2 regions of the Thiomicrorhabdus immobilis genome follow, and region 1 is predicted to be linked to the other one. Evidence: predicted binding sites of a transcription regulator. Region 1 holds the regulator's gene; the other holds the start of a gene.

Region 1 (4,443 bases):
AGGCGTCCCAGCCATTGGTTTATGCCACTTCATTACTACTGGTCATCATTATCGTTGGCTTGAATATCGGTGCGATTTCTATCCGTAACCGACTACGTGAAAAATATAAAGCCCTTGAGTAAATCGGTGGGTAATCCGTGCCCATTGTGGCAGGCTGTTGGTGGTTTGACGATTACGGTTGAATACAAAAATTAAGATTATTAAGCGGTGACATTGAAGTCATCAACTTGAGGAAAAGTTTATGAGCGAACAAAACTTATCGATTTCATTAGATAGAGACGATAGAGAACTGTCTTTGGCAAATGAAAAGGTGGCGATTGAAGTTAAGAATTGGAACCTTTATTACGGCAAAAAACAGGCTCTAAATAATATCACTATGAGTCTGCCGGAAAACCGTGTGACTGCGTTTATCGGTCCGTCTGGTTGTGGAAAGTCTACCTTGTTGCGTTGTTTTAACCGTATGAATGATTTGATTGATATCGTGAATGTCGATGGTGAAATGACACTTCATGGCGATGATATGTACGCTAAAAACATGGATGTGGCAGCGTTACGCCGTCGTGTTGGTATGGTGTTCCAAAAACCAAACCCTTTTCCCAAATCCATCTACGAAAATGTTTGTTATGGTTTGAGACTGCAAGGCATTAAAGATAAGGCGACATTGGATGAGTCTGTTGAATGGGCTTTGAAAGGGGCTGGACTTTGGGATGAGGTGAAAGATCGTTTAGATGAAAATGCCTTAGGTATGTCTGGCGGTCAGCAACAGCGTTTATGTATTGCGCGCGCGATTGCGATTAAGCCGGAAGTTTTATTGCTTGATGAGCCTACTTCCGCTCTGGACCCTATCTCAACCTTGGCGATTGAGGAGTTGATTTTTGAGTTGAAAAAGGAGTTCACGATTTTAATCGTGACGCACAATATGCAACAAGCTGCCCGTGTTTCAGATTATACGGCGTTTATGTATATGGGTGATTTAATTGAATATACCGATACGGATAGTCTGTTTACAAATCCTCAGGTCAAGCGTACAGAAGACTATATTACTGGCCGTTACGGTTAATTTAAGCATAGGGCTGGAAAATTAAATTTAGCAGTATGTTAGTTAAGATTAAGTAGGGTGGATAGCATGGAAAAAACAGGTTTTAAATCGCATATATCTGGACAATATAACCGCAATCTGGAAGAACTTTTCAACCAAGTCCTTGAAATGGGCGGGCTGGTTGAAAGTCAGTTGGAAAATGCCGTTGAAGCGATTAAAGGCGAAAACAGAAGTTTAGCTAAACAAGTCAAGCAGCTAGACAAGGCTGTGAACAAGGATGAAATCGAAATCGATCGACTATGCGCACGCGTTTTAGCTCGTCAGCAACCCACCGCATCGGATTTGCGTTTAGTGGTGAGTGCGATTCGTATAGCGGTTGATTTGGAGCGTATTGGGGATGAAGCCGTCAATACCTCTAAATTGGCGATTAAGATGGCAAAAGTGAAAGAGATTCCATGCGATACTTTGCCTGGATTCAATGGCTTGATGGAAATCATCGCCATCGATTTAACCATGTTGAAGAAAGTGCTGAATAGTTTTGCGCAATTGGATACTTCAGCTTTATCTGAAATTGTGGATTATGAAACCCATGTCGATGCGATTAAAGCCAAGGCGTTGGTTGAAATTCAATATTCACTGAATAACAATACCGAAGCTTTGGCTGAATATATTATGCAAATGATCTATTCGATTCGTGCCGCTGAACGCATTTCATCGCATATTCTGAATATCTGTGAAAGCATTGTATACTTGGTTAAAGGTCTTCATGTCCGTAATATGAACGCTGAGAAATTAAAGCAGTTCATAGACGATGTAAATGCTGAGTCGGTTTAATAGGTTTTGATAAATGGCAGTCAGTATAATTGATTGCCGTTGATTGTTATTGGTTATAGTAAGTCGCTGTTTTGGAGAGCACTTTGAGTCAAAATAAAATCTTAATCATTGAAGATGAGCCCGCTATCCGTGATATGTTGAAATTCACATTGACCTCATCGGATTATGCGGTAAATGAAGCGAGCAATGCGGAGGAGGGGTGGAAATCTGCCCTTGCCGATAAACCGGATTTGATTTTGCTGGACTGGATGATGCCTGGAACCTCTGGGGTTGTGTTGGCGGAGCGTTTCCGAAAGAATGATCAAACCGCCAATATACCGATTATCATGCTGACGGCTCGCGGAGAAGAGAGCGACCAGGTGCAGGGGTTTGATGCCGGGGCGGATGATTATGTGGTGAAACCGTTCTCTCCACGAGCATTAGTGGCAAGAGTCCAAGCTTTGCTCAGACGTCAATCCAATCAAAAGGCTAATACGGATCAGATTTCCGCAGGCAATATGCGTCTAGACTTGGAAAGCCATCGTTTTTATGTCAGTGATGAAGAGATTAAGCTTGGGCCAACCGAGTTTAAACTGGTACATTTTTTTATGACACATCCGAATAGGGTCTTCTCTAGAACCCAGCTGCTTGATCATGTTTGGGGTGTGAATGTCGTGGTGGAAGAGCGTACGGTCGATGTACATATCCGTCGATTACGAAAACTACTGGAGCCAACCCTTGTTGCGGATTATATTCAGACAATAAGAGGCTCAGGCTATCGTTTCTCGGTGGTTGAGGGTTAATTTTGTTATCCAATGGCATTAAACGTGAACTGACGTGGATAGTCTTTTTTGCTTGGCTATTAATGTTTTTTGCATGGTTAACTGACTTATGGATCCAGTCGCTGTTTATTTTCATCTTGTTCTATATCGGTCGCCAGCTATGGAGTATGCGTAAATTCGAAAACTGGATGGACGGCCGTAAAGCCAATTCCTACCCTCCAGCGTCCGGTCTTTGGAGCGAACTCACTTATTTGGTCTCCAAAAAACAGCGAGCCTTGGAAAAACACGCAGACCTAAATTTATATAAGTCAGAACAATTCAAAGCCGCGTCTATGTTGATTCCAGACGCCATCGTCTCTTTAGACGAGGGGAATCATATCGAATGGTTCAATACGGTCTCCAAATCGTTAATCGGAGTGCGTCGTCAAGATGTGGGGCACAAAATCGAATCGGTCATCCGTCAGCCTGAGTTTATCCAATACTTGAAGTTACAGGATTTTGATAAGTCACTCACCTTAAATTCGCTTTACAAGCAATCCCGTACCTTCGAAATGCAAGTGATTCCGTATTTTGAAAGTCATAAATTGTTGGTGGTGCGTGACATCACCGAACTGTACCAGTTAGCGCAGATCCGTCGCGATTTCATTGCCAATGCCTCTCATGAGTTAAGGACTCCATTAACGGTTTTACGTGGCTATTTGGAAGTGATGCTCGATACTCCAGGTGAGCATCAAACAACCTGGAAATTACCTCTAGAGCATATGGAAACCCAATCTTTGCGTATGCAGGCAATTATCGAAGACCTATTGACGCTATCCACAATTGAAGCGGACTCAATTACCGCGGTCAAAGAGATGGTGGATGTCCCTAAGATGCTGCATCAACTAGAAGAAGATGCCCGTCAACTCGGTAATGAGAACCATCATTTTGTCTTTGATATTGACGATGCTTTGGTTATCAAAGGGTTTGCCGAACCGTTGAAAAGTGTCTTTATGAATTTGGTCTCCAACGCGGTGCGTTACTCCCCGGAAGGGGGGGCGATTTCGGTACGCTGGTTCAAAGAGAACAATACCGTCGTTTATGAGGTAGAGGACGAAGGTTTAGGGGTTGCTCAAGAACACATTCCTCGTCTAACGGAACGTTTTTATCGGGTTGATAAAGATCGTTCGCGGGTGACTGGTGGTACCGGCTTAGGTTTGGCTATCGTTAAGCATGTTTTGGAACGTCATCACGGTAAACTGGTTATTGATAGTGTTCTAGGTAAGGGAAGTGTGTTTCGTTGCGAATTCCCGGTGAAATAACGGGAAATGACGGTTTAGGTCGGTTATTAGCTAGGTTCGTTAGGCTCATTAGATTCATTAGGTTCATTAGGTTCATTAGGTTCGTGGCACAGGTTTATCGCTTGCTAGTCCTCAGTGTTAGTTCATTTACCCTTTTTAACGCTACCAGGCCTGGTAGGTTATCTGCAATCATAAATCCCGCAATATATGACAACTATAAATAACAGCTATAAAAAAAGGGCTGATGAAAGCCCTTTTTCGATTGGTTCAAAAATGTTGCTAATAAGCTTTATGGCAACATCATGCCTCGAATCATAAAGTAAATGATCGCCGCTAAGGTGGCTGAAGCTGGAACGGTAATGACCCATGCCGCTACGATTTTCAAGAAAGCGGAACGTTTCACTAGCTCTTTTTGGTAGACTTTATCCAACGATTTACGTTCTTTTTTGGTCAGCGATATCTCGGCTTCTTTCTCTTTTAACTGCGCCAATAACGCTTTTTTACCTTCTAATGATGCATTCTCAAAACG
Region 2 (4,443 bases), 1.0 Mb from region 1:
GCGGCTTTTTTCACCTTTACCCTAATCATATTGCTACCACTGGTTTTAGTGGGTGCGGCGACACTATTCAATGATTTAAACACCCCCTCAGAATACACCCAGCGTTTAACCAATAGCCTGATGAATGCCGGTGTATTAATCTTCGTTTTAGGCGGGTTACAGCAAGTATGCAGGCCTGGTGGGTTAGCCGAAAAGCATTTTCACTGGAGCATCAGCAGTGTTAAGTCTATCTATCGCGAACTGAAATGGGCTATTCCCATAGGGGTCATCTTAATTATCATCATTGGTTTGAACACCGATTCGGTCGGCCCATCCAATCGACAATTAATTGGACGTCTCGGTTTTATTGCCTTGATGGCGGGACTGTTCATTCTGTTTTATCGTTTATGGTCACCAAACAGTGACATTATGCGCATGGCGAATAATCAAGCTCAGAGACATAGCTGGGTACAACTGCATTTCATCTGGTTCCCGCTGCTATTAGTGATTCCAATACTTTTGACGTGGAGCACCCTTTCTGGCTACTACTACTCGTCACTGGTATTGGCGGAGCGCATGAACTGGACAGCGGGATTGATATTAATCATCTACATGTTGAGAGAACTGTTGCTCAGAGGTATTTATTTATCCGAACGCAAAGCCCATTTTGAAGAACGCATCAAACAACAAGAGGCTTTAATCGCCGCACAACAAGAGAATGAAACTTCGCCTAAAGCCAGTAGCGAACTGCCCAACATTGAAGAGCCTGAACTCAATTACGACAAACTCAACAACCAGGTCAAACAAACGGTTAACCTAGGTTATTTTTTAGCCTTGGCGGTCGGTTTATGGCTGCTGTGGAGCGATATCTTCCTGGCGCTAAACTTGATCAACGACAGCACCTTGCCTCTTTTGAAGTCACAAATGGTGGATGGTGTCATCCAACAGGTTCCATTGACCTTGGCTGACTTGATTCAAGGCCTGGTTTTAGGCGCGGTCACTCTATTATTGGCTAAAAACCTACCTGGTATTTTAGAGTTTACCCTACTCAAATACCTGCCGATCAGTAATGCCGCCCGTTATGCGATTAGCTCGTTAACTCAATACATTATCGCCATCATCGGTTTTATCCTGATTTTTAGAGCCTTGGGAATTGAGTGGTCAAACATTCAGTGGTTGGTTGCAGCCCTTTCAGTCGGTTTGGGTTTTGGTCTGCAAGAAATTGTGGCCAACTTCGTGAGCGGGATTATCTTGTTGTTTGAACAACCTATCCGAGTTGGTGACATCGTCACGGTGGATGGCGTGACAGGTAAAGTCTCAAAAATCCGCATTCGTGCCACGACCATTGTCAACTGGGATCGACAAGAACTCATCATCCCCAACAAACAGATCATTACCGGACAACTAATCAACTGGTCACTGTCTGACCCGATAAACCGAGTGACAATCAATGTAGGCATTGCCTATGGTAGCGATGTTAAACAAGCGATGGCGCTGATTTTACAAGCCGCCCAAGAAAACCCAGAAGTCTTAAAAGACCCCGAACCTTCGGTTATTTTTACAAATTTTGGCGACAATTCATTAGAACTCACCCTTAGAGCATTCAGTAATGATATAGAAAATTTAATTGGCATTAAGTCTGAGTTACGCAATGCCATTAACGACAAATTGAACCAAGCCGAGATTGTGGTTTCATTCCCACAAAGAGATGTTCACCTGGATACTTCGGAGCCTCTAGAGATTCATTTAACACGCAGCGAAAAACCAACAAAATAATTCCTACCAGGCCTGGTGTTTTTTTAAACCCTTTTAAAATAATGCTAGTAACCTGGAACGACAAAAACATGTAATCAAATTTTAATATTAATCTCACTCAAACCAAGTTTTTCAGCAACCCATAAAAACATAAGTGATTACTTATACCTTATAAAATAACGAAAAGTAATAAATCCATACCTCCTATTGCTCAGTTTCCTTATTTTCATGTCATTTTTATTTAAATAAATTTCTATCTTCAGTTAATAACGCTGTAACAACTCCTCCTTAGAATTTCGTCTCGAAAATAACACTTATTCGAAACTACTTAGGAATATTAAATGAAACTTAAAACTTTAAATGTCGCTATTGCTACAGCGCTTTCAGTATCTGCATTAACGCTTATGGGCTGCACACCTGAAGATGGCGTGAATGGAATCGATGGTTCAACTTATTCAACAGACTTATCTTTTACTGCGATAGCTCCTGCAATTACTGATGAAGAAAAGAACAGTATTCGTGCCACAGAAGAAGTCACCATTGCAGGTGAGTCACAAACTATCGGCTACCACACTCTTATCAAGACTGGTGACACCAACAATGGTGAAACATTTGGGGTTGTAAAAGACTATACCGATACGGTTATTACCGAATTAGACGGTTCTCCAGTTCTATGTAATGGTACCGATACCGGAACAGGATCTGGCCTTGATCATTTTTCATTCTTACAGAAAAATGGAAAAATCTACTCAGTCGCTCAGTTCGAGTGTGCTCCTGGTGCGATGTATATGAGTGAATTAGAGCAAAATGCAGAAGGTCAGTTAAGCGTTAAAGCAAACACATTGCAATTTGTTAGCCAAAAAGAAGAGTTTGGTGGCTGGGTTCACTGTGCAGGTATGACAACACCGTGGAACTCACATTTAGGTTCCGAAGAATATGAACCAAACGCTGCTGCACCTGGCGGTACTTACTATAATGAAGTCAGTAACAAATACTGGGGAAATGCCGCTTTAAACAACCCTTATTATTATGGTTGGACACCAGAAGTTAAAGTCAACGTAGATGGAACCCCTGACTATGCTAAACATTATGCAATGGGGCGTTTCGCTCATGAATTAGCTTATGTCATGCCTGACAACAAAACGGTTTATCTTTCTGACGATGGTACTGACGTTGGCTTATTCATGTTTGTAGCAGACACAGCAGAAGATTTAAGCTCTGGTCAACTCTATGCAGCTAAGTGGAACCAAACCTCTAACAGCGGTTTAGGTGAAGCGGTTATCACGTGGATTGATTTAGGTCATTCTGATAACGCGACAATCAAAAACCTATTAGATCCAGATAGCGACTATACAACCAATGACGGTATTACCTTTGCTGACGTTTTCGCAACCGAACCACCCACTGGAACGACTTGTCCAACAGTAGGTTTTACTTATACGGATACAGCGAATGGTGCTGAGTGTTTACAACTTAAAGATATCAACGGCGATACCCTTGTTGATGCCGCTGATGAAGCTTTGGCAGCTCGCTTGGAAACCCGTCGTATGGCCGCTTATAAGGGCGCAACAACTGAGTTCAAAAAAGAAGAAGGTATCACATTCAATGAACGTGACAACAAGCTTTATATCGCCATGTCGAATGTAGGTAGCTCTATGACGGATGGTGCCGGAGATATTGATGTTGCTTCTAACGGTTGTGGTGGTGTTTATGCATTAGATGTGGCTACCAACCAAATGATTGGAACAAACTATGCGGCATACAGCATGAAAGGGTTAATTGCAGGAAAACCAACTGATTACACAGGTACACCTCTAGAGGGAAATACTTGTGATGTAGATGGTATCGCTAGCCCTGATAACGTAACGTTCCTTAAAGACAGTGACATCCTTGTTATTGGTGAAGACACGAGTGCTCACCCAAATGATATGGCTTGGGCTTATAACATCAAAAATGGCACTATGGAAAGAATCTTTACTGGACCACATGGTTCAGAAACGACTTCTCCATTCTGGCATAAAGATATCAATGGTACAGGCTACCTAACGATGACGGTTCAGCATCCTTTCGGTGAAGTAAGTGGTAGTTACGTTCGCCCTGCTGGTGTGGAAACCAAATCTGAAGCGGGTTATATCGGACCTTTTGATTTCTCTAAACTGAAGTAAATCAAGAACACAAGAGACTCGGCTCTCTTTATCACTCAAAGCCTCTTTCTTTTTGAAAGAGGCTTTTTACATTTATTCATAGTGCTTAAATGACTAAACCCAAAAAGGTCATTTAACAAAATTACATGCCTTTTTAAAAAGGCATGTAATTTTGTTAAATCACTTTTGATTCATTAAGGATTGACTTGCATGTTGCATCGCACCTCAACAATTAACCGTTCTCTTTTAAAATCTGTAATTGTCGCCGTAGGCATAACCATCTTATCTAGCTGTTCCGACCCTCAAACCCCATCTGACAATGAACAAATCACCGAAATTGAATTGTTAAACAACCGAATTATCAATACCGCTTCCGCCTATATTCCTGCGCAATGCTACACCAAGACAAAATCAGAACTAGGCAAGGTTCATAACCCCTGTTTCAGTTGTCACACTACACCGCAAAAACCCAACTTTATTAACGATGTTGATTTACAGCTAGAGTATAGCTTTAGGGAAACGACCCGCAAAAATCCTTGGCAAAATATATTTAAAGATAGAAGCC

What was found. The regulator PhoB, encoded in region 1, activates phosphate uptake and scavenging genes when phosphate is short. The targets are predictions, from matches to a motif close to GNNTGTCATAAAACTGTCANAT.
Region 2: a site for PhoB is predicted at 1,822-1,843, ahead of L6421_RS10065 (PhoX family protein). Genes of this name have one in related genera too.

Annotation. Positions count from the first base shown of each region.
Region 1 covers NZ_AP024202.1:723,134-727,576, forward strand. The annotation lists gene pstA (phosphate ABC transporter permease PstA) at 1-122, shown strand, start outside; gene pstB (phosphate ABC transporter ATP-binding protein PstB) at 242-1,060, shown strand; gene phoU (phosphate signaling complex protein PhoU) at 1,127-1,873, shown strand; gene phoB (phosphate regulon transcriptional regulator PhoB) at 1,957-2,655, shown strand; gene phoR (phosphate regulon sensor histidine kinase PhoR) at 2,658-3,935, shown strand; gene L6421_RS03170 (inorganic phosphate transporter) at 4,204-4,443, opposite strand, start outside.
Region 2 covers NZ_AP024202.1:2,221,456-2,225,898, forward strand. The annotation lists gene L6421_RS10060 (mechanosensitive ion channel domain-containing protein) at 1-1,755, shown strand, start outside; gene L6421_RS10065 (PhoX family protein) at 2,076-3,899, shown strand; gene L6421_RS10070 (Aq_1262 family (lipo)protein) at 4,089-4,443, shown strand, end outside.